One region of the Marinomonas sp. ef1 genome, then DNA from elsewhere that is predicted to be linked to it. Evidence: predicted binding sites of a transcription regulator. Region 1 holds the regulator's gene; the other holds the start of a gene.

Region 1 (21,416 bases):
AGTTTGTCCATCAGCCAAAGTCGCTGCCATCAACAGGTTTTCAGTTCCCGTTACTGTCACTTTATCAAAAAAGATACGAGCACCTTTAAGACGACCATCAACGCTTGCAATAATATCGCCACCTTCTACAGCGATTGTTGCACCCATGGCCTCTAAACCACGCAAATGCAAATCCACTGGTCGACTACCAATAGCACAACCACCAGGAAGTGATACAACCGCTTTACCAAAATGACTGACTAAAGGACCAAGAACCAAAATAGAAGCGCGCATGGTTTTAACAAGATCATAAGGCGCTTCGCAATTATTAAGAGTCGAAACATCCAGCTGAACACTCATTTTTTCGTCAACAACAACGCCACATCCCATAGAGCCAAGCAGCTCAAGCATGGTGGTAATATCGTGTAAATGAGGAAGGTTTTTAATTGTGATCAATTCTTTAGTTAACAAGGTTGCCGCTAAAATTGGCAACGCAGCATTTTTCGCACCAGAAGCACGAACAACACCATTAAGCCGAGTACCACCGGTAATCAGAAGCTTATCCATATTTTTAATCTCTTATAATAGCTTTTATAGCTTGCTTATTTGTTCTGGCGTATAGGTTTTCATTGTAACGGCGTGAATGGCGCCACTGGAAATAGCTTCTTGAAGATGTGAATACACAAGCTGCTGCCTCTTAACCGTTGACAGCCCCTCAAACTCACTTGTCACTACAACTACTTGAAAATTACAACCTTCTCCCTCTGCAACCACTTCACAGTTGCGGATAGAGGATTCCAAAAGTGCTTTAACTTCACCTGCGTTCACAGTCGCTCCAATATATAAAATATGCTCGATTCCCCTATTCTACATGAGTACAGCCAACTACTTAACACCTCTAAGCCTAACTCTGAATAAAAAACCACTTGTTTTCTAAGATTTTAATCAAGACTGACAATGCTCCCTCCCAAAAAACAAAAAATCCGAACCCATTTAATGGGTTCGGATTTTATTGCTCACAATAAAGCCAGATTTATTGAATTAAGACTTCTTCGCTAGAGACTCTCGCCAAGCAGAAATAGCCAACTCAATGTCATTCTTATTCTGCTCCATCATGACACCAAACTGCTTACGAAAGGTTAAGCCAAAGTTAATGTTGTTAATCACAACATTACTCAACATCCATACACCTTTTTTAGACTCTTCCATGAAAAAGCTGATATTTAACATGCCGCCAGATTCCATCTGGAAGTCAACGTCAACTTTGGTTTCTTTCCCCCTACCTTGAGGCCCTAGAGGTAAAACATTAATTCGATCTGCATCCAGCTCAAGCAAGGAAGTACCGTATGTTTTCAACAAGGTATCTTTAGTAACACTGGCAAAGCGAATACGCTGCTCAGGCGATGCTCTTCGATAATATTTTCCCATCACTTTTTTGGAAAAATCATCAAAATCGACCACATTCGCCAAGATATTATCAACTCGCTTCTCTAATAAAACCGGATCTTTAGACAACACCGCTTTATCAGCAACGATATCTGTTCGAAAAGCGTCAACAACTTTAATAACCGTATCCCTTGCACCATCAACGTCAGACCAAGTTACACTTGACCCAAGCAAGGAAAAAACAAAAACAACACCAGATAAAATCTTAGACATATATTACTTCTCCGAATCGCCGCCTTTGAACAAGAACTGACTGATCAAAGTTTCTAAAACCAGGGCGGATTGGGTATCAAAAATTTCACTGCCATTTTTAAGCATTTCATCCTCAGCCCCAATAGAAATACCTAAATACTTCTCACCCAGCAAACCACTCGTCAACACTGCAATAGAACTATCGGTAGGAATATTATTAACGTCCGAATCAATATTCATTGTTACCAAAGCCATATACAACTTCTTATCAAACGTAATTGACTCAACATTACCAACCGCCACGCCAGCAATAGAGACTTTAGCTCGATTTGTGAGCCCTGCAATATCATCAAACCTAGCAACGACCTGATACGTGTCTTTCTTGCTAGAGAAGGCAAGCCCACTCACTTGAACGGCCAAATAAACAAGAGCAACAACGCCCAATACAATAAAACACCCTACCAACAATTCTGAACGCTTACTTCTCATGCTAAAAATCCCCAAACATAGCGGCGGTTAATACAAAATCTAAAGCCAAAATAGCCAATGAACCTAAAACCACTGTACGAGTGGTTGCTTTACCAATCCCTTCAGAAGTGGGGACACACTCATAACCTTGATAAACAGCGATCCATGTAACAACAACTGAGAAACATAACGCCTTAATAAGGCCATTCATAATATCAGTATCAAAATACACAGACTGCTGCATTGATGACCAGAAAGCGCCATCATAAACACCTAACCATTCAACAGAAACAAGATGTCCGCCAAGAATACCCGACGCAGAAAAAATCAAACTCAAGATAGGCAAGCAAATCACACCAGCAATAAAGCGAGGCGCAATCACCCGTCTTAGAGGATCAACACCCATCATCTCAAAACTGGATAATTGCTCCGTTGCTTTCATCAAACCAATTTCAGCCGTCAAAGATGAGCCAGCACGTCCAGCAAACAAAAGCGCCGTAACCACTGGAGACAACTCCCTCAACAAAGAAAGCGCCAGTAGCTGCCCGACTGCTTCTTCTGAGCCAAACTTAGCCAAAATACTGTAACCCTGAAGCGACAGCACCATGCCAATAAAAGCACCTGAAACAATAATAATAACGAGAGATAACACCCCAACAGAGTAAAGCTGCTTCACTAGCAAATTTACAGACTCTTTAAACCGAACAGGCAACCTAAAAATACTTTGTACCAAAAATATTCCGGCTCGACCAACAGCTTCAAGCCAATCCAGTAGCGACGCCCCCAACAACTCAATGCTTTTCATAATGCAGCCCTACTAGAAATACTTTCTTCTGGATAATGGAAGGGAACAGGACCATCAGGTTCACCATTCAAAAACTGCTTTACCTCAGGGTCATCAGAAGCACGAATTTCGTCGGCAGAACCCTCAGCAATCACTCGCCCGCCAGCTAAAATACACACATGATCAGCAATAGAAAGAGACTCTTCAACATCATGAGATACAAGAACAGACGTCATATTTGCTGAATCATTAAGCTGGCGTATCAACTTAACAAGAACACCTTTAGAAATAGGATCTTGCCCAGTAAAAGGCTCATCGTACATTACTAACTCTGGATCCAAAGAGATAGCACGGGCTAACGCAACACGTCTAGCCATCCCTCCAGATAATTCCGACGGCATTAGATTAGCGGCACCGCGTAAACCAACGCTATAAAGCTTATCAGAGACAATACCCGCTATTGTTTTTGCATCCAGCTTGGTGTGTTCTTCCATTGGAAAAGCAATATTCTCAGCGACAGTCATATCACTAAACAAAGCACCACTTTGAAAAAGCATGCCCATTTTTTTGCGCACCTTATAAAGTTCAGAGCGGGACAAAGCGTGAACATTTTGACCGTCTACTAAAATAGTGCCTGAGTTTGGTGCGAGCTGCGCCGCAATTAAACGTAGCAATGTCGTCTTCCCCGTCCCACTAGGACCCATCACCGCAGTAATCTTACCTCTTGGAATAGTAAGTGATACGTTCTCATAAATAGAACGCTCTCCCCTTGAAAAACTAACATTTTGGACCTTTATATAAGCATCTACCACTGACACACCTTTTTAATCCCTATCAAATATGGCCCGATACTAACATCGCCCCCCAACAAATAAAATCATGACACAGCCAAATCCACTTTGTTTATAAGATCAAGCCTTGAATTTCAACGCCAAACCTCATTAAATGGTACTCCCTGTATCTTTGAGTAATATCAATACCATGCTGTTGTTTTCTATCGCCCTAATTGTAGGGTTAGTTTTGCTCGTAATGAGTTCCGACAAATTTATAGAACACTCTGCGCTTGTAGCAGAGAAACTGAATGTAAATCCAATGATAATAGGGATTACGTTAGTCGCGTTCGGCACATCCGCACCAGAAATGGTCGTTTCGGCCATTGCGGCACTTGATAACGCACCAGAAATAGCAGTTGGCAATGTGCTTGGCTCGAACATTGCCAACATCGCACTTGTCTTCGGCATCACATTATTATTCTCAGCAATTCCAATCGCCTCCGGACTGTCCACCAAAGAAGTCCCTCTCGTATTAGCTATCACCCTGCTAGCAGGTTTTTTACTATACGATCAGACCCTTGGCGTATGGGATGGCGTGATTCTAATTGCTGCTTTTATTATTATCCTGACAATATTGCTAAGAGGCAGTAAAGATTTAGAAAAAGATTTAAAAGAAGGCTTACCAGAAGACGATGGAACCTCTGTCAGCAAATCCCTCATCATTGCACTAATCGGATTAGCTGTATTGATAGGAAGTTCTAAATTACTTGTCTGGGGTGCAATAGGCATAGCAACCGCTTTAGGCGTAAGCGAATTAGTTATAGGCCTTACTATCGTTGCAGTTGGAACCAGCCTACCTGAACTAGCGGCTTCAATTAGCAGCGTCAGAAAAGGCCATCACGATATAGCAATTGGCAATATATTGGGATCAAACATCTTCAACTTGGCCACCGTATTACCACTACCAGCCCTTATTGCTCCAGGACTAGTAGATCAAAGCGTGATAAGCAGAGATTTCCCTTGGGTATTAGGTTTAACTGTTGCACTCGCTCTTGCTATTTTCATTTTCAGGAAAACGAAAAACAACAGCATCCCTAGATGGGTAGGCTTACCGCTTATTGCTTCTTATGGTGTTTATTTATTTATTATTAGCTCAAACGGTTCGGTGTAATGCTTTCGTTAAAAACACTAACAAAACCCAAAAGCCTTTTAATCATTGGGGCTACTTTAATAGTAGTAGCCTCTTTAGGATGGTATGGGGCAGCACCTATACAAAACCTCGTTCAAGCAGACTCATTAAGCAGTTCTCCAGACTACTTTATTACTAAGGTCAAAGTTAAAGAGTTTGATGCTGACGGGCTTCTGATAGAAACACTTGATGCTGAACAAACGCTGCACTACATAGCAAAATCCAAAACACTCTTACAAACGCCTAACGTCGAGCGCTACTCAAAATCAGGCCATTGGAGCGCAAAAGCAGATAAAGGGGTTATTGAAGACGGAAGTAATGATATTCTATTAACCGAAAATGCCAGAGCGACTAAAAAATACCTTCAATCTGAAGATATAAAGCTAAGTGCAGATAACATACATTATTTAGATAAAGATCAATCACTAACCAGCTATGGAAATGCAACACTTATCTCCACTCAAGGAGAGACTTCTGCTGGCACAATTACAACATATATAAACTCAGAAGAAGTCGTGATGACAGGATCTGTACGAGGAAAATATGAAACGATTCATTAACGTCAGCGTGTTGCTTACTTCAGCCCTAATTGGCCAATACGCATACGCACTACCTGAAGACACAACCAAGCCATTAGAAATACAAGCTGATGAGGCATCATTCGACCAAAATTCAGGCGAAGCAATATACAAAGGTAATGTATTTGTTAAGCAAGGTACCATTGAAATTCAGGCCCAATACCTTAAAGTAACAACAGACGCTAAGACCCGAAAATTTAGCAGCCTAGAAGCCACAGGAAAACCTGCGAAATTCAGTCAGCAGATAGACTGGAGCGGCAACATTGTTATCAGTAAAGGCAATGAAATACATTATTTAACCAGCGAATCAAAATTAGAAATTATTGGTGATGGTTACCTAAGCAGAATGCAGAACTCCATCACCGCAGACTACATCCTCTATATGATTGATGACGGCACATTCAGTGCTGAGAAAAAAGATTCAGGGCGCGTATCAATGACCTTACAACCACAAGCGCCAAAAGATAAACAAGCACCTGAGAATAAAAAATAGATGGCACTACTAGAAGCAAAACACCTTGCGAAGAGCTACAAAAAACGCCAAGTCGTAAAGGATGTATCTATTTCCGTTGAGTCTGGCCAAGCCGTTGGCCTGCTTGGCCCTAATGGCGCGGGTAAGACCACCTGTTTTTATATGATAGTTGGCATGGTAGCAAACGACGCTGGCGGCATATTTATTGATGGCCAAGACATCACTCATGACGCCATGCATACTCGTGCTCAAAAAGGCATTGGCTACCTCCCTCAAGAGGCATCTATTTTTAGGAAAATGTCTGTAGAAGATAATATCCTAGCAATTTTAGAAACCCGCAAAAAGCTAACAAAAGCACAACAACAAGAAAGACTAGAAGAACTCTTAGAAGAGTTTCATATCACCCATATTCGCACCAACCTAGGAATGGCACTATCAGGAGGAGAAAGGCGCCGGGTTGAAATAGCGAGAGCGGTTGCCATGAACCCAAAATTCATCCTACTTGATGAACCCTTTGCCGGCGTAGACCCTATCTCAGTTGGTGACATAAAACACATAATCAAACATCTCCAAGAAAGTGGAATCGGTGTCTTAATTACCGATCACAATGTCAGAGAAACACTAGACATCTGTGATAAAGCTTACATTGTTGGCAATGGTTACATCATTGCATCTGGTGATGCCAGTACCGTCATCAACAATGAACAAGTAAAAAAGGTCTATTTAGGCGACGACTTCCGTCTGTAACCCCTTATCATTGCTGTAGAAAGGGAGTAGTATGCATAACTCGTTCCAATTCATTCAAATAGAAGAAAGAGTTGCTCTATGAAGCAGTCTTTACAATTAAAGCTTGGTCAACAGCTGACTATGACGCCACAACTGCAACAGGCTATTCGCTTGCTGCAGCTTTCTACGTTGGATTTAAAACAAGAAATTCATGAGTTTCTTGAATCGAACCCATTGCTTGAGCTCGACGACGACGAACAAATTCATCACGACATCCCTGCAAGCATAGAATCAAAAAGCGCTGCCGATACAACAGTCGACAATAATAGCGAAGAACCACGCGTAGAATCTGAGTGGACAGAAAGCATCCCTGAAGAACTATCCATAGATAGTAACTGGGATGATACCTATCAAAGTTCTGCAGCTGTCAGCGATCACAACAGCTACGAAGGCGATAGCGACTTCGAAAGCCGTAACGCACCAGCAGAAAGCATCCAAGACCATCTTATATGGCAATTAAATTTAACCCACATGTCAGATCGCGACATTGAAATCGCTTACGCCATCATTGAATGCGTTCAACCTGATGGCTACTTAAGCATTTCTCCCGATGACATCTGGGAATCTCTCGGCACTGAATTAGAAGATCTAGATATTGAAGAAGTCATTGCAGTGCAGCATAGATTGCAGCGCTTTGACCCTGTAGGCGTATGCTCAATTGACCTACGCGACTGCCTTCTTGTGCAACTAGAAGCATTCCAAAGCCACCCGCTGTATAAGAGCACATACAATCTTATTGATCATTACCTACCATTACTAGGTAATCGAGATTTTGCTCAGTTGAGCCGTAAAACAAAACTCAAAGACGAAGCGCTAAAAGAAGTCGTCAATTTGATTCAACAGCTCAACCCACGCCCAGGCTCAGTTATTGACGCTGACGACACGGACTACGTTATTCCTGATGTCACAGTGAAAAAACGCCATGACGTATGGCAAGTGGAACTAAATAATGACGCTTTGCCACCCATCAAAATCAATGAGACTTACTCAGCGATGGCTAGCACTGCAGCAGCAACAGCAGAAGATGTGACTTACATAAAAACCTCTCTTCAAGAAGCAAAATGGTTCATGAAGAGCCTACAGAGCCGCAACGAAACTTTATTAAAAGTGGCAAGCTGCATTGTAAGTCGACAAATTGATTTCTTCGAACTAGGCGAAGAAGCCATGAAACCAATGGTTCTTCACGATGTCGCAGAAGAAGTAGGTATGCATGAGTCAACTATTTCCAGGGTAACAACTCAGAAATACATGCACACACCGAAGGGCATCTTTGAGCTGAAATACTTTTTCTCCAGCCATGTAAACACCGCCTCCGGCGGAGAATGTTCTTCTACCGCAATACGAGCTATGATTAAAAAGCTTGTATCGGATGAACCGGCGAAAAAACCGTTAAGTGATAACAAGCTAGCTGCTATTTTAGCAGACCAAGGCATACAGGTTGCTCGACGCACTGTAGCCAAATATCGAGAGGCGATGAACATCCCTCCTTCCAATGAACGAAAACGACTGATCTAAACGGAAACCATTTTATCATGTCCTTGAAATCATTATTAAAAGCGGAACTCGTTCTCGCAAAACAAGATATTGTTAGTAAAAAACGAGTACTTGAAAGCATTGCTGAAGTTGCTTCCAACCGACTACATTGTGACAACGAAGCTGTCTATGACGCACTACTAGGTCGTGAAAAGCTAGGTAGTACAGGCATAGGCAACGGCATAGCTATTCCACACTGTCGCCTAGAATCTGCAAACCATACCGCTATTGTCGTTATGTCATTGCAAACTCCGATTGATTTCGATTCCATCGATAAAAGAGCGGTAGACTTAATATTTGCATTAATTGTTCCACCTCATGAGTGTGACCAACACCTTGCAACGCTAGCTCAAATAGCAGAACTTGCCCAATCCCCAGAAGCACTGGATAAATTGCGCACAGCACAGACCAATGAAGAACTATTCAATATATTTGAATCACTAATATAGGAAAAAAGCATGCAGGAAGAGTCCGTCACGATCATAAATAAACTTGGCTTGCATGCTCGCGCTGCTGGCAAATTGGTTGAAACAACCACTCGCTTTTCTTGCGATATCACCATAGAAAAAGATAGCCGAAATGTTGACGGAAAAAGCATCATGGCAATGATGATGCTTGCTGCCGGCAAAGGCACAGAAATTCGCATCAAAACCAATGGTGAAGACGAGTTAGATGCAATAAAAGCGGTAATAGAATTAATAAATAATCGTTTTGGTGAAGACGAGTAAGACTTATATGTCAGAGCAAAACACTCTAAATCACCTCCAAACGGTCACCGAATCGCTCGAATCCGGTACCACCATGCAAATCCGTTATTTACTTAACGGCGCTTTGCCCGCACAGGATGTTGCTCGTCTATTAGAGTCTTCTCCTCCCAAAGAGCGTAAGCTTCTTTGGGAGTTAATAGAAGCCAAGAATGAAGGCGAAGTACTTCAATATCTAAGCGAAGATATTGGCGTACAATTCATGAAAAACATGGATACAGAGCGACTTATCGCCGTATCCGAACATTTTGAAAGCGATGACCTAGCCGACTTACTACAACACCTACCAGAAAAGGTCGTAAAAGAAGTTCTTGCGTCAATGTCCACGCAAGACAGAACAAGAGTTGAAGCACTATTAAGCTACTCGGAAGATTCTGCCGGCGGCTTGATGAATACGGACACCATCACCATACGTCCAAATATTACCGTCGATCTGGTGTTTCGCTATTTACGCAGACACTCAACACTACCAGACATGACAGACAACTTACTTGTTGTCAGCCGCTCAGATCGCCTTTTAGGAATACTTCCACTTACCAAACTACTGGTATCAGATATTAACGCAACAGTGCGCGATATCATGGAAACAGAATTCACCGTCATTGACGCAGAAACACCAGCTAGCGAAGTCGCGCAGCTTTTTGAAAAAATGGACCTAGTATCCGCTCCCGTTATTGACAGCAAAACTAAAAAACTACTTGGCCGCATCACCATCGATGACGTTGTAGACGTTATCCGTGACGAAGCCGAACACTCCATGTTAAGCATGGCGGGTCTTGATGATGACGAAGATACCTTCGCGCCTATCATGAAAACCACCAAGCGACGTGCAGTTTGGCTTGGCATAAACCTAATAACCGCCTTTACAGCGTCTTACGTTATTGGCTTATTCCAAGAGACATTAGACCAAGTTGTCGCATTAGCTATACTCATGCCAATCGTTGCTAGCATGGGCGGTATAGCTGGTTCTCAAGTACTGACACTGGTCATTCGTGGTATTGCACTCAATCAGATAGGCTCCACCAATACTCGCTGGCTACTTAATAGAGAGCTCATTGTTGGACTCATAAATGGCCTTCTTTGGGCAACAGTAATAGCCGCACTTACCGCACTTTGGTTTGACAACATCAAGATTGCCTATATCATTGCGGGCGCCATCATAATAAATCTGCTATTTGCAGCAGCCACTGGTACACTTCTGCCAATTCTACTAAAAAAAATTGGCATCGACCCTGCCCTAGCAGGCAGCGTAATTTTGACTACCGTGACCGACGTGGTTGGATTTCTATCCTTCCTTGGTCTCGCTACTATTTTTCTAATATAGGTTCCCATGACAGACTTTGATCAATTTGAAAACAACGACGAAGAAACCCCTAAGAGCAAAACCCAGATCAAGCGTGAAATGGAAGCCCTGCAAGATCTTGGAAAAAAACTACTAGGCTTAAGCAAAAATCAGCTTAAAAAAGTGGAAATGTCTGACACTCTACGCGAAGCATTCGTTGAAGCTGGCCGCATAAAGCAACATGAAGCCATGAGAAGACACTTGCAATACATCGGCAAAGTAATGCGTACAGAAGACCATGAAGCCATAGCGCACCGTGTAGCGCTTTTCGATTCCACTTCTGCTGCTTACAACAAGCTATTTCATCAGCTTGAGATTAAACGCGATATGCTAATTGGCGAGAACAGCAAAGAAGTGCTGTCTGAATACTTAGCAGAAAACCCACAGATTGAAGACATTCAACTGCTTAGACAACTTATTCGCCAATCTCAAAAAGAAGTATCTCAAGAAGGCAACACCACAAACCGTAAAAAACTTTTCCGTTTCTTACGTGAAGCCGAAGAAAAGCGCCTTGGTTTAATGGAATAACCTTAAACTCAAGTCCAAAGTTCGACGCTATATATTGATAATGGCGTATCCGCACACAAAATTGCCCGTCTTTAAGATGGGCTTTTTTATGCTCACCCCCTACTAAAAACTAACGCCCACAAAAACTCGAACTCGCCGTGCAATTTATTGTCTTAGTCTACAGCGATAAGGCATGCCATAATTTATACCAATAACGTCCATCATAGTGACAGGAGAACAAGTCTTATGAGTAAACCATACAACAAGCTTACACCTGTAGAAGCTAGTGTAATCCTTGATAAAGGCACCGAACGTCCATTCACTGGAGAATACACCGACACAATGGAAGGCGGCCTGTATGTTTGTCGCCAATGCGAAGCGCCGCTTTACACCTCAGAACACAAATTCATTTCTCACTGCGGCTGGCCAAGTTTTGACGACGAAATCCCCAATGCTGTAAAACGCGTACCAGATGCCGATGGCCGACGCATAGAAATCGTCTGCGCCAATTGCGAAGGCCACCTAGGTCATGTATTTGAAGGGGAAAGACTCACAGAAAACAACATCCGCCACTGCGTTAACTCCATCTCAATGAAGTTCGTCAGCCAAGGCTGATCACTTAGTCCAAGCGCTAAAACAATAAAACCGCCCAACTGGCGGTTTTATTGTTTCTACAACTGTTTTATTGGTGGCGTCTGAAACACAAAAAATCACCTAAAGCCGGTACTTTAAAAACAACACAAGCAAGCTCTTAAGTCATGACCCTCTTACTAAATGTGTAAAACTTGGCACTGAACGATCAAGCTTTATTAGCAAATCTTCGACCGTGATCTCCGGATCTTTATAGTTCCCTTACATCGAATCTGACTCTTGCTCAAAGTTAGCAATTAAACTAAGAGTCTCTTCTCTTGATCCCTTGGCACTAGAAAGCTTCTCTTTAAATAACAACACATCTGCCATTTTTACACGATGATGTGTACCTACTTTCATAGATGGAATTTGCCCAGCCAAAATATAGCCTGTTACCTTTGGTCGTGACATCCCAAGAAATTTAGCCGCCACAGCAGGACTAACCATTTTCTCCAAGTCAATCTGCTGTTCAAAGAACTGATCACCTCCATCCCTAGCCAATTGACCTAACACTTGAACAAGTGCATCAAGCGTCAATTTGGGTAATTCAAATTCAGCTTTTTGACCATTCTTGAGTAACACATCAATTTTTAACTTATCAAGATCCGCTTGATGCAGCTTCAGGTACTGCTGCGCTTTGATTATTGCACTGGTATCTGGCTCAACATTTAAATTTGTTTTAATCATTCGAGTAACCCCTCACCCTTAACACTATCAAGGCAAGCTAAAAGCCAGCCTCAGTAACAGCAAACATAAATGAAATATCTGAAAACATCCAGATTTTTCAGTTATTTCACTTAAGTGTTTTTAATCTAGGCTTTGTACATTCGAAAAAAGACAATAAAGACGATCATAGCGCCTTTGACGCGCTCGATGGTTTGGTCGACCCATGTGGGGTTGGTTTGGATTCTGGCGAGTTGTTGTTGGTAGTTTCGGCTGGTTTGGATCATGGCCATGATGTCGGTGGCGGGTACGACGGCGATGCTTTCTGTTATACAAAAGGATTTGGCGGCATCGTTAACAATCAATTTTTTATCTGACTCCAAATTCATATGACGACTTTTTCTATTGGAGATTCGTACAAAAAAAGTCACCAAACCTTGGGCAGTTCATCCCATCTGGTCGTGTAGCCTGGCGATAGGTGTTCGCGTTTCATTGACCATTGTGATGACACGCCTTGCGAGGCGAAGAAGACGTTGCCGAGGCCGCTCTGGTTGTGTACTTGGCAATGGCTTCGCGTAGTTCTTGCTTGTCTGTCACCTTGTGACCAAATGACCGACTGCAAATGATTTGCTGCTTTGTTGGCCTAACCAATTCCAGATCCAAACACGATACCCCATTCAACTCTCGAATGGTTCGCTCCAGCACCACAGAGAACTCACTTCGAATCGATTTAGGGTCAGCATTCGCCAGATCCAACGCGGTATGAATTCCCCTCGCCTTTAGCTTTGCCGTGGTACGACGGCCAACACCCCACACATCACTGACATCAACAATTGCCAATAAACGCTTTTGTCTGTCTGGGTCCATCAAATCTACCACCGAACCGGTGGCTGGGTACTTCTTCGCCGCGTGATTGGCCAACTTCGCCAACGTCTTGGTTGGCGCAATACCCACGCCTACCGTAATGCCCGTCCATTGATCGACCTTGGCTTTTACTCGTTTGCCAAACGCCAGCAAATCTGTCACGTGATCGACACCGGTTAAATCCATAAAGGCTTCATCGATGGAATACACTTCCAGCCGTGGCGCTTCCTCTTCTAAGATGGTCATCACCCTATTCGACAGATCCGCATACAGCGCATAATTCGACGAAAAGCACACAATACCGTGCTTTCTTATCTCGTCCTGAACCTGAAACATCGGCACGCCCATCTTAATGCCCAGCGCCTTCACTTCTTTGGAGCGCGCGACAATACAACCATCGTTATTCGACAACACAGCAACAGGCGTGTGCTTTAAATCTGGCCGGAACAACTTCTCACAACTGGCGTAAAAGTTATTGCAATCGACCAAAGCAAAGACTGTTTTATTGCTGCTCATACAGGCGAACCGCCCTGAGCCGCCAACTCGAACACATCACGATAAGTCACACACATGATCAACACCAAAATACTGTATGGATATACAGTATAGTTTTAGGCAGCGGGAATGACCAAGTGAATTTTTGTAAGAGGCAGTATTTCCGATTTTGCGAGCAAAGAGAGACGTGAGACTTATGAATATTGTAAAGACTTAGCAGCATCGTTCGTCTAAAATCTATTTTTTTAGACGTTAAACCAGCACAAGGAAAAACAATGCAGATCGAGTGCCCTGCCTGTCAAGAAGCAAATCAAATAGAATACGCAGAGAACATTAAGTGTGGGAAGTGTGAAAAAACGCTAGCTAATCACTATTACAAACGTTTCAAAAAACCAATAATATCAACTACTTTCGCTGTTTGCATAGCCGCACTTGGTGGATACAAAGTTGAAAAGGCGATTTCAGATGATCGCTACCCAATGGCAGCAGAATATGAATTGATCAGCGCATGTTCTTCTGGGCAATTCTACGCCCTATCTAGAAAGTCCGCTAAAGAAAAAGCTTCTCTCTGTGTTTGTGCACTAGAAAAAACTGTAGATGATATAAGTTACAGTGACATTAAAGAAAACGAGCAACAATTTGTTACTCGTTTTAAAGCTAATATCGCAGCTTGCTACTAACTATTTACCACGTGGTGAATTGTTACCACGACCACCACCTGAAGGGTTACCTGTAGTACTTGGTCCGTTTGGTGGTGTGTTTTTTCCTGCTTGTACGTTAATGAATTTCAACATAGTTATTACTCCTTAAATTAAAAATACATGCCCTGAGGACAAAAACATCTTAACCAATGGAAAAGGACGTATGAGGACAAAAAAAGAAAACAAGGAAGAACAACTGGAAGAGAGCAAACAATTAATCTTAGAAATTAAGAGAGTTTGTGAACAGCTTGGATTGTCTCAAAAAGAATTAGCTAAGAAGATTTATTGTGAGCAAAACGATGATGATAATGAGAAAGGCATTAAAGATTTTTCCTCTGCCTTCGCAAAACAGATACAGCGCCCTACTACACAGCCAGAAAGACTCAATGAATACCTTTCTGTCATATCAAGATTGCCTGAATTTAAAAAAAGCGACTTAGTGCGAAACAAGTACATTCCTCTTGGTCACCTGAGTGACTTAATGCAAAACGAAATGCTTAAAATCTCAAAGGAATTAGACGAAAAATTTCGTAATAAAGAAATAGAAGAAGACTGGGAAGAATAACCAAGGGGCTTTCGCCCCTTGTTCCTAAACTGTTCTAACCCTCTCCGAAGTGTCGGCCTGTGGCGTTTTTGACGCGTTCGATGGTTTGGTCGACCCATGCGGGGTTGGTTTGGATTCTGGCGAGTTGTTGTTGGTAGTTTCGGATGGTTTGGATCATGGCCATGATATCTGTGGCGGATGTTGCAATCCCGACACTGGATTTTGCCAGTGCAAATTAATGGTAGATCAAAATATCAAAAGAGTAAATCCGAATAAACCTTAAAAGTCTTAAGGTTTATTATCAGTCTGCTCAGGAAACAATTCATCACTTGCCTTCTTTTTAGCGCGTGTGATGAATAAATCATTAATGAAGTCTATATTAGAAATAATTAGTTGAAACGCCATTTTCAACTGTAGAAAAAATAGTAAAAAAATCGAAAAAACAGCTAGAATTTTCAAATATACTCTAGCTTCTAAATTTAAAACCAATGGATTTAACAAAGCGTAAAATAAATTAAACATAAGAGCCGAAATCAAAATCACAATTGAAAAAACAACTACCTCAACTAAACTTTGTATTCTATTTAATTCGTCGTCATCATAACCATCTAATTTTTTAGAAGAAGCAAAAGACAAAATAGCTTTAGGATATATATAAGCAATCCAAATCCCTGTCAATGTAAAAAAACCGATTGATATATTTTGCAAAGAAGAATTAATCAAAAATAAATCACTCATCCTTACGATATTATACAAAAAAAATGTTAACACTGCCGAAAATATCACATAAACAAAATTTGATAATAGTGCTTTAAATAAAAAGAACAGAACTTCTTTCATTTCATTCAACCTTGAGAAGACACTTCATTAGATAAAGACATATCAATTGTATCATCATTTAATGGCATTTCGATAACTGTATTTCTTTGATTATCTGCTGCAGAATTAGCCGTAAGAGCTAGAAAACTCAGAAGGGAGCTCCTTTTTTTCTTAATTTCATACATCACAGCTTTTGAGTTAAAATATAAACTTCCTTTTAGTCTAGGAGACATCAATATATATGATTGAGTTACATAACTATCAATCCATCTTACTTTATCACTTCCATATTCTTTAAAACCAATATTACACCAATTATTGTCATCTTCTAACAACTGCAATTCTTCTTGATGTATTTTAATTAAACGCCTCAACTCATTTTCGTTTAAACTAACCTCTTCCGTTATTTCAACTTTTTTTGAATCTTTTACTTCTTTAACCTTCTCAAATAGCTTGAATATAGTTTTTTTACCTTCAGAAGCATCTGAAACATGAGATATAACATCTCGGGTAACAACATGAGAAATTTTTGTAGCTAATTTATCTGGCTCCATTTCACTAGCACTTAACTCTTTAAGACTAGATTCAAAATAAAACCTAGAAGAACTTCCATCATCTGGATTTTTATAAGTCACATTTATCGTATTACCAGTAACAGGATGATCAACATGACTTGTTTTTTTATGGGGGTGTTCAATTCTATTATCAAAGCATCGTTTTATATAATGACGGAGATTCTCAGTACTTGCTGCACCATGTGGAAAGTTAACAGTAGCAATTACATTAAATTCTGGAATAAACCAATAATACATTGGTTGACCAACTATCATATCGGCAGTGTCAATATTTAAATCCTGAGATCCATCATCACCCACTTTTGCTTTTAAAGATATGCCACCAAATTTCGTACTTCCGTTCCCAATGCGTCTCCAAAAAACCACAAGTGCATCACCAGTTTCATCATCAACGTCTATACACCTGCAGTAGAGCTGTTCACGATTAGGGTTAGCATCAACATCCCACGGAATAGTATTTTGAAATTCTCGGCCAGTAACCCAATTATTAAATTTTTCAATGACAAATTTCATGTCACCATCTACATGCTGTTTACCACCACTTTTTTGCTTGTAAAAGCCACAATGGTCTACTTTGAAAAACCTTATATTACCTTTCTCTAATTTTTGTTTGATCAAAACAGCTTCATCCTTAAACAACCTAATATTTACAATAATTTTACTATATAAATATCACTTTAGACTACCAAAAAAATATTCTTCCATTAGTTTGTGATTCTACTTTCTAAAATAGCTATATATAAATTTCTATTTGCCAGTTTTCGTATGTAATGATTAGAAAAATATAAGAAGAGAAGTTCAAAAAAAATCAGCCGCCTTAAAACACAATAAAGGCGGTACGCCAGCCTAACTGAATACGTACCTAAGCATTACAACTTAGCTAAAGCAATTGATGCCACTAGCGTCAACGTGAACGCAATACCAGGAGTAAATGCTACAGACAAAGCTGTAAACAAAACACCAAAAGCACCTAGCCGAAGGTGCAAACTTGCTGAACCCGCCAAAGTAGTTTTAGTCATAGACTAACTCCTTCAACAATGTCTCAGTCTCATAAAGGGTCGGGACAGAGACGGCTCAGACTTTGCTACCAATTTAGGTTTAAAACCGGTCATTTTGGTGGTAGCAACCCGACCGGAAGGTTGTTGGAATGAGATATCTCACTTCCAAGCATTCTTTGCAGATTAAATTAAGATAAAAAATATGCTGTTTATCTCTAGACATTGATCTTAGTATACTTTTTTATTTTCACAAGCTTGATTTAGTTTATTGCCCCACTCCCCCAACGCTTTGCGCATCTGTTCTCTCAAATGGGTGTGCATGTAGCGTTTGTCCAGTCCGTCACTTTCATGGCTGTGTAGCATTCCCCTTATTGTATCTATTAGGGCCAAACGAAAAATGATTTATGCTCACAAAAGAAAGCTGCGCTTTCACGGCAGATTACGCTTCGCTTATCGTGCCCTACAAGTGGTGTTGTTTATGTTCAGCAGCGAGGAAAGACGTAACTATACATCGTGAAGAGATTTATAACGGCATTAAAGAATGAAATAAATATTGGTGTAAAAAAGGGAGAGTTTAGAACTTTGGGGAGATTAAGGTGGCATCTCTACCAGCCGCACCTCGGCACACAAGTCCACCGCTGTGGCTGCTTCCTTCCGGACCTGACCAGATTAACGGTTTATCGTTGCGAGGGGACCAGCAGAGACACCATAAAGGAGGCTTGTTGACCTTGGGGCGCAATTATACGCAGCAAAATCGAAATATCAACCGCCTTTCTTATGTATTTTCAAATACTTATAAATTGCCGCTAATCATCACCCTTTTCTACTCCATCTCTACTCTATTGCTTCTTTGTATCAAGCTATAACGCTGCTTCTATTTACGGTAAGATACGCGCCATTAAGAATCATAGGAGTAGCGAGTTGAAGCTATTTGTAAAAAACCTGACCCACGTGGATTTTTCCTACTTTGATGCCACACGTGGTTTGTTGGGTGAAAGCTGGCAGACAGACATTGTGCTGACAGGCAAGTTAAACGATGAAAGCATGATTTGTGATTTCAGTATCGTTAAAAAACAAATCAAGAAATGGCTGGATGAAAATATCGATCACATGCTGGCGATTCCTGCTGAGCACAGCGGATCAACTATGACTCCATTAGCTGATGATCGCGTGTCTTTTCACTTTGATCACAGTAAAGCCGCCACTAACGATAAACGTGTCTTTCAGTGCGACGCGCCGACCCAAGCCATTTGTGTATTGCCAATGACAGAAGTCACGCCAGAAGCGGTTGCTAAATGGGTTGAGTCGCAAATTCTTAATCTGCTGCCAGCGGAATTAGAAGCCGTTAGCGTGCGTTTTTCACCAGAGCAAATTACTGGCGCACAATATCAATACAGCCATGGCTTAAAGAAGCATGCAGGTAATTGCCAACGGATTGCTCATGGTCATCGCTCTACGGTTGAGATTTACACAGATGGCGCACGAAATGCTGCAATGGAACACGATTGGGCAAAGCGTTGGGAAGACATCTATTTAGGTACCCAAGAAGACTTGATAAGCCAAGTGACTGAAAACGGTGTAAATTATCACTGCTTTAGCTACACCAGCCAGCAAGGTTTGTTTGAGCTAAAAATCGACAGCAATCAAGTCTACATGCTGGATTGCGATACCACGGTTGAATCCCTTTCTGCCCACATTGCCGATGTATTAGCAGAAGAGAATCCAGATGTGCACATTGAAGCCCACGGTTTTGAAGGCATTGGTAAAGGCGCAATCTCAGAAAAAATAAAGGCAAGAATATGAGCTTAAAAGAGTACGAAAACCTCGCCAAAGGCGAAAAGCTATCTTTAGACACAGTATTAGCAAATTTAAAAACAGACGAGCATGGCTTGGTCGCGGCCATCGCGCAACAACATGATACTGGTGAAGTATTAATGTTGGCGTACATGAATGAAAAATCCATTCGTGAAACCCTAGAAACAGGTCAAGTATGTTATTGGTCTCGCTCACGCCAAACCTACTGGCGTAAAGGCGAAAGTTCTGGTCACCGCCAAACATTGGTATCTATGTCATTCGACTGTGATGGCGACGCGATTCTGGTCAAAGTGAATCAACAAGGCCCTGCTTGCCATACCAATCGACGCGACTGCTTCTTTTTTACGGTTGACGGAAACGACGTTGTTATCAGCTCTGCACCATCTACAACCAAGTAAGTTACAAAAAACGCACAAAAATGGAGCATTTTGGCAAAAAACCACTATGCTTCTCTCTCCCTTTCGAGTTACCTTAGGTCTTGTCAGTTTTTTTTGCACATTCCACAAGAATTATGCAATCGAATCTGAACGGTAAAAAAGCAAATTTTTTATTCACTCTCGAAGCTAGCAAATATTTTGCCAAACTTTAGATCAAATAAAGTACAAGTTCAGGAAGGATAACAAGTCAACGCCCTTCGTGCGAGGGAATGAAACTTGATTGGCATAAGTATTGCTGGATAAGAGATATCGACCAACACTCTTAATTCATTGGGTTAACTATGTTAAATCTGTCCGTACGCACTAAAATACTTTCACTTATTGCACTCTTTTCGCTGGTTATTGTTGGTATGAGCGTTAGTTCTGCACTTACCAGTAAATCCGTGTCTTCAGAATTACAAAGCCTTTCCACGCAAAGCCTCCAACTAGTTAAGAACTTAGAAAAAAGTCGTCAGCTTTTACTACAACAATCTGTTGAATTTGAACGCGGTTACTTCCAAGTATCTATTGCTAAAACAATTGGTGGGTATGGCACTGAGCAAATTGCAGAATCAGCAGAAAAATTCAAAACTTACACTGGTGAGTTGGTAACCAGTATCGAAAATGTAAAAAGCATTCTTGCAACCATGCCAGTACACGATGGATTAGACGGCTTACTAGAACAGATTAAAGCACTAGAAGAGCAACAAGCTATCTTCTTAGAAGCCAGCACAGAAACCTACAGCTGGTGGGTCAAGCTCAACACCATGAAAGCGAATAAATCTCGACGCGCTGCTGACGAAAGCTTGATTACGGTGAACAAACAAATGGAGGAAATTATAACCTCCATTAATGAATACAGTAGCGCCGTTGCAGACAACCAAAACAGCAAACTTGATCAAACCATTTATGCCAGTGGTTTATTTGCCGCAGTACTCATTGTGATTGGTATCACTGTCAGTATCATCATTGTTAACGGCATTTGTAGACCGCTTATTAAAGCTGTTCGACGCGCAGAAGAAATTGCCTCAGGTGATTTGGTTCAATCTAAAATTGCCAGCACACGCAAAGACGAAATCGGCATGCTGGAAACAGCAATGGACAAACTAGTCATTCAGCTTAGTAGCATTTTGCATGATGTGGCTGAGTCCAGCTCCATGTTGACCAATGCAGCTAATGACCTTAACCGTATTACCGACGAATCCTCTGAAATGGTCGATCGCCAACAACAAGAAACCAACTTCATATCTCAAGCGATACAAGAAATTCAAGCCACGGCAGTGCATGTTTCTGAATCCACAACAGACGCAAGCCAAGCAGCGCATGATGCCGAAACAGCAGCCAATGAAGGCACCGCAATTGTCACTAGAACAATTGATAGCATTCAAGAATTAGCGACTGAAATAGCCAGTTCTGCACATACTATTAATGAATTACAATCCAATACTAAAGAAATCAGTAATATCCTTAACGTCATTCTAGGTATTGCAGAACAAACCAACCTACTCGCTCTAAACGCTGCGATTGAAGCTGCGCGAGCTGGTGAGCAAGGTCGAGGCTTTGCTGTGGTAGCTGATGAAGTGCGCCATCTTGCACAGAACACGCAAAATGCCACACAAGAAATTGAGAAAATGATTGCTCTATTACAAAGTGGTACAAGCTCTGCAGTAAAAGCCATGACATCGAGCCATCAGCGCTCCACTGATGCCGTAAATCAAGTTAAACACGAGGAAGATTCGCTTCGACATATCAATCAATCCGTGTCTAAAATTCGCGATATGAACGATAGAATTTCAGCGACAGCAGAAGAGCAAGCATCAGTAACGGCCGAAGTAAGCCGCAATGTCGAAAATATTACGGAGATTGCATCACGCACCACTAAATCTATACATTCTATTAGTAACTCAGCTGGACAGCTGGCTTCATTAGCCACACAATTGTCGGCAAAAATCAGCTACTTCAAAGTATAGAGCTACAGCAAATTAAGATCTCTAGGGAAGTAACTTAGTTACTTCCCTTTATTTTATTCCTAGGAGAAAATCATGTGTCGTTGGATGGCGTACCAAGGCGATCCTGTTTACCT
Region 2 (3,176 bases), on a different contig from region 1:
TTGTTCTATGACGACTGGAATATAAACAAGCTCAACCCTCGCCTAAAACAAATTTCTATTCCACTCCCCAATCCAGAATGCACCATAGGGATAACACTGCATCGCGAACGACAATCCACCATCATTCAGACATTCATTGAAGAGTTAAAGTTAACGATTATAGACAAGCTAAAAACACAATAACCGATAACCATGAGACCGCGAATAACAAAAAGCTCCATACCATCAGCATGGAGCTTTTTCATTTCTAATGATTTACCTATCTAAACACCTTAAAAAGGATAAGGCGTTGCAGCTTGCTTAACGGTCACCCATTGCCAATGAGTATAAAGATCCCAATCCGCAGGGCCACACACCGCGCTGCCATTGCCTGATGCGCCGCAACCACCAAATGGGTTAATGCATTCATCGTTGACGGTTTGATCATTGATATGCAGTAAGCCAACATGCAACTGAGCACCAATACGTTGTGCTCGGGAAAGATCGTTCGAAATCACCGCTCCAGCTAAACCATATTGTGTGTTGTTCGCCATAGCCACAGCTTCGTCATCGTGTTTAAAGGTAACAATATTAACCACTGGACCAAAGATTTCTTCATCAAAAGAACGCATTCCCGGCTTCACATTGCTCAATACTGTTGGCGCATAGAAAGGCCCTTCGTGAGAACCACCAGCTTCTAACTTTGCGCCCGCCGCGATGGTGTCCTGAACAATAGCGTGAACTTTTTCAAGCTGACGCTGATTAATCAGCGGCCCTAAAGCAACTTGTCCAGAAGCTGGATCACCGACTGGTAAATGCTTCGCTTTTTCGACGATTTTAGCCGTTAACGCTTCTGCGATGCTTTCTTGGACTAGGATACGGCCTGACGCCATACAGATTTGTCCTTGGTGGAAATACGCTCCCCAAGCAATATTACTGGCCGCCACATTTAAGTCAGCGTCTTCTAAGATGATTAACGAGCTCTTACCGCCTAACTCAAGCGACACTTTTTTGAGGTTACGACCACAGGCTTCACCCACTTTTCGGCCTGCAGCAGTAGATCCAGTGAACGCCACCATACCGATCTCTGGCGCAGCACAAAGCGCTTCACCAGCTTCAACAGCACCCGGTAAGACTTGAAATACGCCTTTTGGCAAACCTGCGGCCTCCAAGGCAAGAGCAAGAATAAAACCGCCAGTGACAGGCGTTTGTGGATCTGGTTTGGTGACTACCGCATTACCTGTCGCCAAGGCAGGAGCAATAGAGCGAATAGAAAGGATCATCGGAAAGTTAAAGGGAGAAATAACACCCACAACACCAATAGCCTTACGTGTCGCGTAAGACATTTTTTCGGGGACAGAAGGCAACGTTAGACCATTTGGCTCCAACGTCATATTGGCAGCCAATTGCAGAATTAGAATGGCTTCTTTTACTTCGTGCTGGCCTTTAGGAATAATACCGCCAGTTTCACGGGCAATATACAAAGCCAGTTCGTCAAAGTTTTCTTGCATGAAAGCGGCGGCTTTATGAAACAATGTAGCCTTGTCTCTTGGCGGGACTTTTAACCATTCTTTTTGCGCTTCATTGGCTCGCTGACAAGCCAAATAAACTTCATCTGCTGTAGCAATACCGACTTCACTCAAAACCTTACCTGTCGCTGGCTCCATAACGTCTTGCTTGTTTGAAGCAGCAACCCAGTCACCCGTAAAAAACTTACCAGACCATTTTTTAGATTCAAGTACAGATACCGTCATATGCATTCTCCTATTTATTTTTATTAGCCACTGAATTTCTACTAAGACAAATCAAGCCAAGTGGAAGTTCAGTATTTTGGTTATTCATACCATTCGTACACTACAGCAATAGCTATGCCGAAATAATACTTCAGCAAATTCCATCAAAATATAAAACGCAACATATTGATAAATAAAGGTTTGTAATTTTATCAATATCGATAATCCGATATTGCATTGTATAAATATCCAACAACAACTTGACGATATCGTTAAATACAATCAAAACTAGGAAAAAGCAGTTAACCATTTCATCAACTAGATGAAAGAGGAAAAATAATAATGACGAACTCTCATCGCATTTCTTTAGCAGACTTAGCTAAAAGCAATCAAAAAATCCTACTCAAAGGCAGCTCCCGTGAACTAGATGGCCAACATGCACCCACCGTAGAGGAGCTGACAGAATGTCTGTTTTTTTCGCCCGGTGATGGTCGCATTTGGTTAGACGATCAACGCATGTTACTGATCCACAGCTCGTCGTTTGGGCTGTTGCGTCGCGAGATGATTGATTCCCTTGGTCTCGAAAAATCGCGCGACATTCTTACTCGAACAGGTTATTTATCTGGCCTAAGAGACGCAGAGCTCATTCAAAAGCGCTGGCCAGACTCAGATCCAGCCTCCATTTTCACTGCTGGCACTCATCTTCATGGGCTAGAAGGTGTCGTCAAAGTGGAAACTATTCACTTTGAATTTGACACTGAAAAAGGTGCATATGATGGTGAATTTCTTTGGCATCACAGCAGTGAAGATGAAGAACACATTGCCGCTTACGGCATTGGTAGCTCACCCGCATGCTGGATGGAATTAGGTTACGCCATCGGTTATGTCTCAGGTTTAGTAGGATCTCTGGTCATTTTTAGAGAAATAGAATGTCAATCTATGGGGCATTCGGTCTGTCGGGTCATCGGTAAATCTGCCGAACTTTGGGATAATATCGAAGACGATATTCGCTTCCTTAACGTCACTTCTCAAAATGCTGAACTGGTTACTAAACCTTCCCCTCAACTCGATCTAATGGAACCAGAACTGTTAGACGATCAGCCAAAAATGATTGGAGTTTCCGCCGCTTTTACCGCTGCTAATCATTCATTACAAAAGGTCGCACCAACCAATGCTACAGTGCTATTCACTGGCGAATCTGGAGTAGGCAAGGAGCTTTTTGCCAGTATGCTGCATAAATTCAGTCGCCAAACTGGTCCTTTTGTCGCATTTAACTGTGCTGCGATTCCTGAAAATCTCATAGAAACTGAACTGTTTGGCGTCGAAAAAGGCGCCTATACAGGAGCAACGAGTAGCCGTCCCGGTCGCTTTGAAAGAGCCAATGGCGGTACATTATTCTTAGATGAAATTGGCACACTAAGCCTAGCAGGACAGAGTAAATTATTGCGTGTTTTACAAGAAAAA

What was found. Region 1 encodes sigma-54, which starts transcription at its own class of promoters, with help from an activator protein. Its sites were predicted from a motif close to TGGCACNNNNNTTGCTNT; they were not measured.
Region 2: CCS02_RS10425 (benzaldehyde dehydrogenase) is a predicted target of sigma-54. The motif match lies at 1,836-1,853, and genes of this name have one in related genera.

The regions. Positions count from the first base shown of each region.
Region 1 is NZ_NHTT01000012.1:84,699-106,114, forward strand. Features, by position in the region: gene murA (UDP-N-acetylglucosamine 1-carboxyvinyltransferase) at 1-546, opposite strand, end outside; gene CCS02_RS16515 (BolA family protein) at 571-807, opposite strand; gene CCS02_RS16520 (MlaC/ttg2D family ABC transporter substrate-binding protein) at 1,021-1,638, opposite strand; gene mlaD (outer membrane lipid asymmetry maintenance protein MlaD) at 1,642-2,106, opposite strand; gene mlaE (lipid asymmetry maintenance ABC transporter permease subunit MlaE) at 2,108-2,890, opposite strand; gene CCS02_RS16535 (ABC transporter ATP-binding protein) at 2,887-3,687, opposite strand; gene CCS02_RS16540 (calcium/sodium antiporter) at 3,815-4,813, shown strand; gene lptC (LPS export ABC transporter periplasmic protein LptC) at 4,813-5,391, shown strand; gene lptA (lipopolysaccharide transport periplasmic protein LptA) at 5,375-5,902, shown strand; gene lptB (LPS export ABC transporter ATP-binding protein) at 5,903-6,628, shown strand; gene CCS02_RS16560 (RNA polymerase factor sigma-54) at 6,707-8,182, shown strand; gene ptsN (PTS IIA-like nitrogen regulatory protein PtsN) at 8,200-8,649, shown strand; gene CCS02_RS16570 (HPr family phosphocarrier protein) at 8,659-8,928, shown strand; gene mgtE (magnesium transporter) at 8,936-10,288, shown strand; gene yjgA (ribosome biogenesis factor YjgA) at 10,295-10,834, shown strand; gene CCS02_RS16585 (methionine-R-sulfoxide reductase) at 11,060-11,428, shown strand; gene CCS02_RS16590 (helix-turn-helix domain-containing protein) at 11,666-12,130, opposite strand; gene CCS02_RS16595 (hypothetical protein) at 12,256-12,495, opposite strand; gene CCS02_RS22565 (DUF4113 domain-containing protein) at 12,534-12,617, opposite strand; gene CCS02_RS16600 (Y-family DNA polymerase) at 12,596-13,486, opposite strand; gene CCS02_RS16605 (hypothetical protein) at 13,741-14,145, shown strand; gene CCS02_RS16610 (hypothetical protein) at 14,330-14,731, shown strand; gene CCS02_RS22495 (hypothetical protein) at 14,766-14,888, opposite strand; gene CCS02_RS16620 (hypothetical protein) at 14,999-15,550, opposite strand; gene CCS02_RS16625 (hypothetical protein) at 15,556-16,722, opposite strand; gene CCS02_RS22185 (hypothetical protein) at 16,974-17,123, opposite strand; RNA gene ffs (signal recognition particle sRNA small type) at 17,706-17,802, opposite strand; gene CCS02_RS16635 (6-carboxytetrahydropterin synthase) at 18,024-18,905, shown strand; gene hisI (phosphoribosyl-AMP cyclohydrolase) at 18,902-19,315, shown strand; gene CCS02_RS16645 (methyl-accepting chemotaxis protein) at 19,636-21,303, shown strand; gene CCS02_RS16650 (class II glutamine amidotransferase) at 21,376-21,416, shown strand, end outside.
Region 2 is NZ_NHTT01000006.1:180,517-183,692, forward strand. Features, by position in the region: gene CCS02_RS10420 (LysR family transcriptional regulator) at 1-183, shown strand, start outside; gene CCS02_RS10425 (benzaldehyde dehydrogenase) at 273-1,733, opposite strand; gene CCS02_RS10430 (sigma-54-dependent Fis family transcriptional regulator) at 2,055-3,176, shown strand, end outside.